Regions from separate parts of the Rhizobium sp. SVR5-9E genome, predicted to be linked through region 3. Evidence: predicted binding sites of a transcription regulator. Region 3 holds the regulator's gene; each other region holds the start of a gene.
What was found. The regulator PhoB, encoded in region 3, activates phosphate uptake and scavenging genes when phosphate is short. The targets are predictions, from matches to a motif close to TGTCATNNANCTGTCAT.

Region 1: phnC (phosphonate ABC transporter ATP-binding protein) is a predicted target of PhoB. The motif match lies at 1,398-1,414, and genes of this name have one in related genera.
Region 2: ugpB (sn-glycerol-3-phosphate ABC transporter substrate-binding protein UgpB) is a predicted target of PhoB. The motif match lies at 1,645-1,661, and genes of this name have one in related genera.

The regions. Positions count from the first base shown of each region.
Region 1 is NZ_JBNDHS010000009.1:97,012-100,283, forward strand. Features, by position in the region: gene phnD (phosphonate ABC transporter substrate-binding protein) at 1-410, opposite strand, end outside; gene phnC (phosphonate ABC transporter ATP-binding protein) at 501-1,346, opposite strand; gene ACPYOJ_RS07525 (DapH/DapD/GlmU-related protein) at 1,457-2,074, opposite strand; gene phnL (phosphonate C-P lyase system protein PhnL) at 2,071-2,781, opposite strand; gene phnK (phosphonate C-P lyase system protein PhnK) at 2,794-3,272, opposite strand, start outside.
Region 2 is NZ_JBNDHS010000026.1:34,205-37,476, forward strand. Features, by position in the region: gene ugpA (sn-glycerol-3-phosphate ABC transporter permease UgpA) at 1-194, opposite strand, end outside; gene ugpB (sn-glycerol-3-phosphate ABC transporter substrate-binding protein UgpB) at 258-1,583, opposite strand; gene ACPYOJ_RS14495 (YraN family protein) at 1,706-2,074, opposite strand; gene rsmI (16S rRNA (cytidine(1402)-2'-O)-methyltransferase) at 2,064-2,984, opposite strand; gene dnaN (DNA polymerase III subunit beta) at 3,230-3,272, shown strand, end outside.
Region 3 is NZ_JBNDHS010000021.1:10,831-14,102, forward strand. Features, by position in the region: gene pstB (phosphate ABC transporter ATP-binding protein PstB) at 1-400, shown strand, start outside; gene phoU (phosphate signaling complex protein PhoU) at 443-1,156, shown strand; gene phoB (phosphate regulon transcriptional regulator PhoB) at 1,191-1,874, shown strand; gene ACPYOJ_RS12555 (GcrA family cell cycle regulator) at 1,941-2,474, opposite strand; gene ACPYOJ_RS12560 (acetylornithine transaminase) at 2,891-3,272, shown strand, end outside.

The DNA.
Region 1 (3,272 bases), on a different contig from region 3:
TTGCCCTTGGCGTCCTGGATGGTCTTGATGCCGGAGGACTTCAGGGCGAGACCGATCGAGTAGTAGCCGGTCGAACCGTCAGCCTGCTGAGTGGTCAGGATCGGGGTAACGGCGTTCGGGTCCTTGATGGCGACGGCCGCATAGCCGGAAGCGCCGAGTTCGGCGAAGTCGAGCGTGCCGCCGAGCAGGCCCTGGATGACGCCGTCATAGTCGGCGGCCGGGAACAGCGACACCTTCTCGAAGCCGAATTCCTGCTTCAGGTGATCGGCAAGGCAGGCATAGTTGCGCAGGCGATCGGTTTCGTTTTCCCCGCCGAGAATGCCGACGCGGAATTCCTTGAGGTCCGCAGCAGCGGCAGAGCCGGCAAGCGCCAGAAGCGCCGTGGCGGCAAAGAGTGCTTTCTTCAACATTGGTCTCTCCTGATTGACCGGTATTCCGGTCGTCTTGCTGTTACGAAGAAGTGTGCCCTTGACGCGGGCGCTCGATCGCGGCCGTCCCGTTCAGAGACCGGCCAGCGCCAGCGGTTGCAGGCCGGCGGATGCTTGAGCCGCGGCAGCCGCGGGAATATTGATCGATGTCGAGGTCATGGTTTCATCGATGCCGGCGCCGTCCTTGTCGGTGCCGTAGATTTCCTTGACGGCAGCCGCCGTCAGCTCCGAAGGCTTGCCGTCGAAAACGACGCGCCCGGCTGCCATGCCGACGATGCGCTCGCAGTAATTGCGCGCGGTATCGAGCGTATGCAGGTTGGTGATGACCGTGATACCTTCGCGCTCGTTGATGTCGCGCAGCGCATCCATGACGATCTTGGCGTTCAGCGGATCAAGGGAGGCGATCGGCTCGTCTGCGAGCACCATCTTTGGGTTCTGCATCAAGGCGCGTGCGATCGCCACGCGCTGCTGCTGGCCACCGGAAAGCGTCCCGGCCGTCTGCAGCGCCGTCTGCTCAATCCCAAGGCGCTCCAGAGCCGCAATCGCGTGAATGCGCTCCTCGCGGCTGAAGATATTCAAGAGGCTCAGCATCGTCGGGCGATGGTTGAGACGGCCGAGCATGACGTTGGTAAGAACGTCGAGGCGCGGAACCAGATTGAACTGCTGGAAGATCATCGCGCAGTCGCGCTGCCAGTGGCGCAATGCCTGCCCGCGAAGAGCGGAAACCTCGACACCTGCGAAGTGAATGGAGCCGGATGTCGGCTGCTGCAGGCGGTTGATCATACGCAGGAGGGTGGATTTGCCGGCGCCCGAGCGTCCGATGACGCCGACCATCTGCCCCTGAGGAATTGCCAGTGTCACGGAGTCGACAGCAGTCTTGTTACCAAAGCGGCGGGTGACATCCTTCAGCTCGAACATCATGCTCTTCCTCGCGTTTAAACCAGTGCGCCAGTGCATTAGTCCGGCTTCATGAAGCTCCAATGTCACTTTTATGTAACTGCTGTCACAATTGGCTTCATCGGCAGGTTTCAGTTGCTGTGCCGGCTAAGGAAATCCTCGGCCGAAAGCGTCCGGAAGTCATCGAGTACTGCGCGCAGCTTCGAATGCTCCCAATCCCACCAGGCAAGCTTGTCCATCCGCTCGCCGATTTCCTTGGGAAAGCGCTCGCGAATGAGCTTTGCAGGGACGCCGCCGACGATCGAATAGGGTGCAACATCCTTGGAGACGACCGCACCTGCGCCGATCACTGCGCCGTTGCCGACAGTGACGCCAGGCAGGATGGTGGCCCCATGGCCGATCCAGACGTCATGGCCGATAACCACCCGGTTTGAGCGCCGCCATGCGAAGAAATCGGTGTCCATGTCGGCGTCGGGCCAGTAGTCGGCAGCGCGATAGGTGAAATGGTGCAGCGTCGCCCGCCAGGTCGGATGATTGGTGGCATTGATGCGAACTGCAGCGGCAATATTCACGAACTTGCCGACCGTCGCGCACCAGATCGAGCCATCCTGCATGATGTAGGAATAATCGCCGAATTCGACTTCGCTGATCCGGCAACGTTCGGAGATCTCCGTGTAGCGGCCAAGCATCGTATCGCGGACGGATGCCGTCTCATGAATATAGGGCTTTTCGCCAAGCTTCCGGCTCATGCTGCAATTGCCTTTCGCGGTGAGAACTGCTGGACGTCGAGAATGCGGTCGGCGACAGCCTCGCGCACTTCCTCGTCATGGAAGATGCCGAGCAGGGCAACGCCCGCTTCTTTCTTCTCTTTGATCATGCCGACGACGACGGCGCGGTTCTTCGCGTCGAGCGAAGCTGTCGGCTCATCCAGAAGCAGGATCGAATGATCGGTAATGAAGCCGCGGGCGATATTGACCCGCTGCTGTTCGCCGCCCGAGAAGGTCGCAGGCGGCAGTTGCCAGAGCGCTTCGGGAAGGTTCAGCTTTTCAAGCAGGGCTGCTGCCTTTTGCCGGGCGGAAGCCGCATTCTCTCCGCGAGCAAGCAGCGGTTCGGCAACGACATCGATTGCCGCAACGCGCGGCACGGTGCGCAGGAACTGGCTGACATAGCCGAGCGTATGGCGGCGGACATCGATAACGGTGCGTGGATCGGCGGCCGCGAGATCAACGATACGGCCCTTGTGATTGACGAGGATCTGGCCGGTATCCACGGCGTAGTTGCCGTAGATCATCTTGAGCAGGGAACTCTTGCCGATCCCCGAGGGGCCGCCGAGAACGACGCATTCGCCGGAGGCGACGGAAAAGGCGACATCGGAAACGACCGGCAGTTTGATGCCGTCGCGCAGATGCATGGTGAAGCTCTTCGAGACTTCGGAAACGACGAGGGGCGTTGCCATGATTGTTGCCTTTCAGACCTGAAGGATCGAAGAAACGAGAAGCTGGGTGTAGGGCTCGCGCGGATCGTCAAGCACGCGGTCGGTCAGACCCTGCTCGATCACATAGCCGTCCTTCATCACCATCATCCGGTGGGAGAGAAGACGCGCGACGGCGAGGTCATGCGTGACGATGATCGCCGAAAGGCCGAGATCGTTGACGAGACCGCGAACGAGATCGAGCAGTCGCGCCTGAACCGAGACATCGAGGCCACCGGTCGGTTCGTCCATGAAGACGAGACGCGGGCCGGTGACGAGATTGCGGGCGATCTGAAGGCGCTGGCGCATGCCGCCGGAGAAGGCGCGGGGCTGGTCGTCGATGCGCCCGGCATCGATTTCGACACGTTCCAGCCAATCGATCGCCGTCGAGCGGATCTTGCCGTAATGCCGTTCGCCGACCGCCATCAACCGTTCGCCGACATTGGCGCCGGCCGACACCGTCATGCGCAGGCCGT
Region 2 (3,272 bases), on a different contig from region 3:
CTGCCGAAGAGCTTCGTGTAGTTGGCAAACCAAACAAAGGTCGTCTTCATGCCGAAGGGGTCTTCGCGCAGGAACGACTGGCGGAATGCCTGGAACGCAGGCCAAATGAAGAAAACAAGTGTAATCGCGAGCTGCGGCGCCAGAAGGAAATATGGCAGGACGCGGTTCAAGAAGATTGTGCGCTTTGTCTGCATGGCTCGCCCAACATGGAAAGGCCCTCCCCGGCGTGGGGAGGGCTTGGATTCAACCTCGAAGGCTTAGTTCGAGTTTGCGGCTTCGAATTCGCGCAGGATGGCGTTGCCTTCCTTGACGGCTTCATCGAGCGCCTGCTGACCGGTCTGCTTGCCGGAAAGCACGGTTTCGAGTTGCTGGTCGATGATGTCGCGGATCTGCGTCAGGTTGCCGAAGCGAACGCCCTTCGAGTTGTCGGACGGCGTGCCGCGGGTGATCTGCTTGATACCGACGTCGGAGCCCGGGTTCTTTTCGTAGTAACCCTGCGACTTGCCGAGATCGTAGGCAGCGTTGGTGATCGGCAGGTATCCGGAGAACTGGTGCCAATCAGCCTGTACTTCCGGCTGGCTGAGATAGGTGAAGAACTTGGCGGCACCCTTGTAGACTTCCGGCTTCTGGCCGTTCAATACCCAGAGGGTTGCGCCGCCGATGATCGAGTTCTTCGGATCCTTGGTCACGTCGTCGTAGTAGGGGAGCGTCGAGAAACCGACCTGGAAATTCTTGGCGTTGGCGATGACGCCTGCGCGCGAGCCCGAGGAGCCCATATAGATGGCACATTCCTGCGAATAGAACTTCGGAGCCGAGTCGGGACCGCCGCCCGGGCCGCCGTACTGGAAGTAACCGGCGTCCTGCCACTTCTTCAGGTCGTCCCAGAGACGAGCCTGGTTCGGGCCATTAAAACTAAGTTCAGCCTTGGTGCCGCCGAAGCCGTTCTGCAGCGTGCCGTAAGGCAGGTCATGAATGGCCGAGAAGTTTTCGAGACCGAGCCAGGTGGCAGCATAGGTGATGGTGAAGCCGCACTTGGCAGCGCCGGAATCGACGATCTTCTTCGAGAAGTCAGCCAGTTCGGCATAGGTCTTCGGAGCGACTTCCGGATCAAGGCCGGCCTTCTTGAAGACGTCCTTGTTGTAGTAGAGGATCGGCGTCGAGGAGTTGAACGGGAAGGACAGAATGTTGCCTTCCGGATCGGAGTAGTAGCCGACGACCGGCGCGATGAACTTCGACGGATCCCACGGCTCGCCTTCATCAGCCATCAGCTTGTAGACCGGGTAAACGGCGCCCTTGGCAGCCATCATCGTACCGGTGCCGACTTCGAAGACCTGAACGATAGCCGGCTGTTGACCTGCGCGGAACGCTGCGATCGCGGCCGTCAGGGTTTCCGGATAGGTGCCCTTGAAGACCGGCGTGACGTGGTATTCGGTCTGGCTGTCGTTGAACTTCTGGACGATCTGCTCGAGCTTCTGGCCGAGCTCGCCGCCCATGGCATGCCACCAGGTGACTTCAGTCGCGGCGAACGACGTCGACGAAGACAGTACGACCGCAGCAGCGGCCAGCGCAAACTTCTTGAACATGGATAAACCCTCTCACCAACTATTGGTGAGAGACGCAATAGAGGGCTACTGTGACGCCTCCTTAAAAGTTTCATGACAGGACCGTCACAAAATCCGGCATTTTGCACAGCTATGCAAGCCGATCAGAATGCATCTGGAAAATGCCGCGGCAGACGGCCGGGCAATACCGCTACAATATCATATCGTTGAGAGAGGCGGCTGTAATCCGGCTGGCGCGCGAGCCACAGATCACTGGCGTTCCGGATGCGTTTTTGGGCGGCGTACGAAACCGCATCTACGGCGCGTAATTCGTCGCACCGGGCCTTCACCTCGACGAAGACCGCGAGGTCGCGCTTTCGGGCAATGATATCGATCTCGCCGAGCTTCGTGCGGTAGCGGAACGCTACGATGCGATAGCCCTTCAGCATCAAAACGACCGCCGCGATATATTCCGAGATATGGCCGCGGCGTTCAGCCTTTCTCCGGCTAAGGGTTACATCCCTATCGCTCATCCCTGACCTTCATATCGAGCAGACGCTGGTAAAGTTCCTTGCGTGGCAGGCCGGTAAGCCGGGCAGCTTCAGCGGCCGCCTTGGCCGTCGGCATGGAAGTCGCAAGATTGGCGAGAATTGCCTCAACGTCCGCCTCGTCCGCCTGCTTCTCTTCCGGGGGGCCGATCACGAGCACGATCTCGCCCTTCACGTTGTCGTTTTCGGCGTAGTGCGCGGCAAGTTCCGTGAGCGTGCCTCGGCGGAACTCCTCATAGGTCTTCGTCAACTCACGGCAGACGGATGCGTTGCGGGTGGGCCCAAGCACATCGGCAGCGGCAGCCAGCGTCGCGCCGATGCGGTGCGGCGATTCAAAGAAGAGCAGCGTTGCCGGGGTGGCGGCAAGTTCCGCCAGCCGGTCGCGCCGAGCCTTGTCCTTGACGGGGAGGAACCCTGCAAACAAGAAGGCATCGTTCGGCAGACCCGAGCCGACGAGCGCGGCGAGCGGTGCGGATGCCCCTGGAACGGGAATAACACGATAGCCTGCTTCGATCGCCGCCTGCGCGAGGCGATAGCCGGGATCGGAAACGAGCGGCGTTCCGGCGTCGGAGACCAACGCGACGGACTTGCCAGCCGCAAGCGCAGCCAACAATCGCGGACCTGCCTCATCGGCATTATACTCATGATAGGCAAACGGCCGGTTGCGGATACCGTACCGATCCAGAAGAACGCGGGTCACGCGCGTGTCCTCGCAGGCAAGCACATCGGCACCCGCAAGCGTTTCCAGCGCCCGCAACGTGATATCACCGAGATTGCCGATCGGCGTAGCGACGAGATAAAGCGCCGGCTCCAGCGGGCGGGCCGGAATGGCGACGTTGTGCAAGCGATAGCCGCGGTGCCCACCGCTCTCGCTTGGCGTATCCTCATTATTCAAGTTCAAGGCCCCTTTTGCTCTTTAATCTTTATGCGCGAGGGCTTTGTCGGCGGCAAGTGTCGGGAATTCTGTGAGCATCATCGCGGAAAACCGCAATTGGAGCCCCGCTTGGCCTCGCACCCCTTGCATTCGGCCGCAAAGTTCTGCCATTTTGCCTATCCACTCCTCCGGTCCGGAGCCGAAAAGCATCTTCTGGCGCGCCTTTGTACGCCGGGACAGTAACGGTCGAAAAGCGGTAGCATCCCATGCGTATTACAATTGAGCGGTCAAACCTGTTGAAGTCGCTGA
Region 3 (3,272 bases):
TCTGGACCAGATCGTTGAACACAGCCTGCAGCGCGCCGGCCTTTGGAACGAAGTCAAGGATCGCCTGCACGAAACCGGCACCGGGCTGTCCGGCGGCCAGCAGCAGCGCCTCTGCATTGCCCGCGCCGTTGCCGTCAGCCCCGAAGTCATTCTGATGGACGAGCCGTGCTCGGCGCTCGATCCGATCGCCACCGCGAAGGTCGAAGAGCTGATCCATGAGCTGCGCGAGAATTTCACGATCGTCATCGTGACGCACTCCATGCAGCAGGCTGCCCGTGTTTCGCAGCGAACCGCTATGTTTCACCTCGGCAATCTCGTCGAGGAGAATGATACCGACAAGATGTTCACCAATCCGGACGATCAGCGCACCCAGGACTACATCATGGGCCGCTTCGGCTGATCTTTGGCGTCAGAAATGTAGAGACAATCAAGGACGTTCCCCATGGCATCGACACATATTTTTTCTGCGTACGACGACGATCTCAAATTCCTGTCCCGCCGCATCTCGGAGATGGGCGGACTTGCCGAACAGATGGTATCGGACGCTGTCCGAGCGCTGGTGAATAGCGATACCGCCTTGGCGCAGAAGGTCATCTCGGACGACGTGATCCTCGACCATGCCGAGCGCGAGATCGGCGAAAAGGCGGTGGTCACGATTGCACGCCGGCAGCCGATGGCTTCCGACCTTCGCGAAATCATGGGCTCGATTCGCATCGCGGCTGATCTCGAGCGCGTCGGCGATCTCGGCAAGAACACTGCCAAGCGTGTCATCGCCGTTCAGAGCGCCGGCGTTCCGCGAAAGCTCGCGCGCGGCCTGGAGCACCTTTCCGAACTGGCGCTCGTCCAGCTCAAGGAAGTGCTCGACGTCTACACGAGCCGAGCGGCCGACAAGGCCAAGTCGATCCGCGAGCGCGATGAAGAAATCGATGCGATGTACACTTCGCTGTTTCGCGAGCTTTTGACATACATGATGGAGGATCCGCGCAACATCACCAGTTGCACGCATCTTCTCTTCTGCGCGAAGAATATCGAACGCATCGGTGACCACGCCACCAATATTGCCGAAACCATTTATTACATGGCGACCGGTGCCCAGCCGGAAGGCGAGCGTCCGAAGGACGATACCGCCAACACCGTCGGCGCGGTAACGGAATAACCTCCGAATCCGGCCCCCAGGAGACAGTAATCGAATGATCCCGAGAGTTGCAGTCGTTGAAGACGAAGAGGCACTCAGCGTGCTCCTTCGCTATAATCTTGAAGCCGAAGGTTTTGAAGTTGATACCATCCTGCGTGGTGACGAGGCCGAGATACGCCTTCAGGAACGGACGCCGGACATTCTGATCCTGGATTGGATGCTGCCGGGCGTGTCCGGCATAGAGCTCTGCCGCCGCCTTCGGATGCGGCCGGAGACCGAGCGTCTGCCGATCATCATGCTGACAGCCCGCGGCGAGGAGAGCGAGCGCGTGCGCGGTCTTTCGACCGGAGCTGACGACTATGTCGTCAAGCCGTTCTCGACACCTGAACTCGTTGCCCGCGTCAAGGCGATGCTGCGCCGCGCCAAGCCCGAGGTCCTCTCCACGGTCCTGAAATGCGGTGACATAGAGCTCGACCGCGAGACCCATCGTGTTCATCGCAAGAGCCGCGAAGTCCGGCTCGGCCCGACCGAATTCCGCCTGTTGGAGTTCCTGATGTCGTCGCCCGGCCGCGTTTTCTCGCGCTCCCAGCTTCTGGACGGCGTCTGGGGCCACGACATCTACGTCGACGAGCGCACGGTCGATGTCCATGTCGGTCGCCTGCGCAAGGCGCTGAACTTCTCCAACATGCAGGATGTCATCCGCACGGTCCGCGGCGCTGGATATTCGATGGAAGCCTGATTGCCGCTCCCATGAGGAAATAAAAAACGGGCCGCGAGGCCCGTTATTTTTTGTCTCTTATCCGGCTTAGTTTGCGCGGGCGGCTGCCCGGCGGCGCTCGTTGACCGGCTGATAAGCCAGGCGTTGATGGTAGCTGCAATAGGGAGAAGAGTCGTTGCTTTCGCAGCCGCAGAAATGGAAATCATCCTTCAGCGGATCGCCGACCGGCCACTTGCAGGTGCGTTCAGTAAGCTCGGTCAGGCCAAGACGGCGGGAAATCGGTACGACCACGTTCGCGGCCGGACGATATTCCATTTCCGCCATCAGGTCGACTTCGATCTCTTCCTTGAGCATCGTCGCGCCCAACTGGCGCGTGACCGTGCGGGTTGCAATCCGCGAGGCATAGTTCGGCGCGCGGGGAGCCGAGGTATTGCGCTTCGGCGCGCGCACCGTCGTCGCAGTGCCGCCGGCTTTGGCGCGGCCGGGAAGGCTAAGCCTGTGGACCTTGCCGATGACTGCGTTTCTGCTCACGCCGCCGAGCTGTGCGGCGATCTGGCTCGCGCTCAGCCCTTCGGACCAAAGCTTCTTGAGTTTTTCGACACGCTCGTCTGTCCAGTTCATGCCCTGTCTCCGATTAGCGTTGTGAAGGCAGAATCCCTCACCATTGCCTCGGATGTGTCCGAAGCAGGAAACGCTTGACTAATTTTGGTGACTAGTTCCGCCGCATGCAGTCTAGTAATTGAGTTTTAACCTAGTGTGAGGCTGACTCCGTGACAAGAGTCGCGGGAATCCGGATGAATCGAATTTCAAGTTTTCCCCAACTTGCTGGCCGTGCGAGTCATTTCTGCAACATTAGCTGTTAATAAAATAAGTTCCTTTGGCTTTATGTTGCAGCACGCGGTAAACTCGCAGTTTGTTGACATTGCAGTGCGAAAAGTAAATAGTGTCACTCGCCGCCGAAAGGCGGCATTTTTAATTTTTTGGACCCGGTTTTTAGCCGGAGTCCGGTTGCCCCAACCTCGACAGGAGACCGCGCCATGGCTGAAGCCGCGCCGCTATATGACACCTATTCTCGTGCCCCTCTGCGGTTCGAGCGAGGTGAGGGCGTCTGGCTGATAACCGAAAGCGGCGAACGTTATCTGGACTTTGGGGCAGGCGTTGCCGTGACGTCGGTCGGCCACAGCAATCCGCACGTCGTCCAGGCTTTGAAGGCGCAGGCCGACAAGGTCTGGCACCTATCGAACATCTATGAAATTCCCGGGCAGGAAGCGCTTGCAAAGCGGCTGACGGACGTCACTTTCGCCGATAAGGTGTTCTTCACCAATTCAGGGGCAGAGGCGCTCGAATGCGCGATCAAAACGGCGCGCCGATATCAGTATTCCAAGGGCCATCCCGAGCGCTTCCATATCATTACCTTTG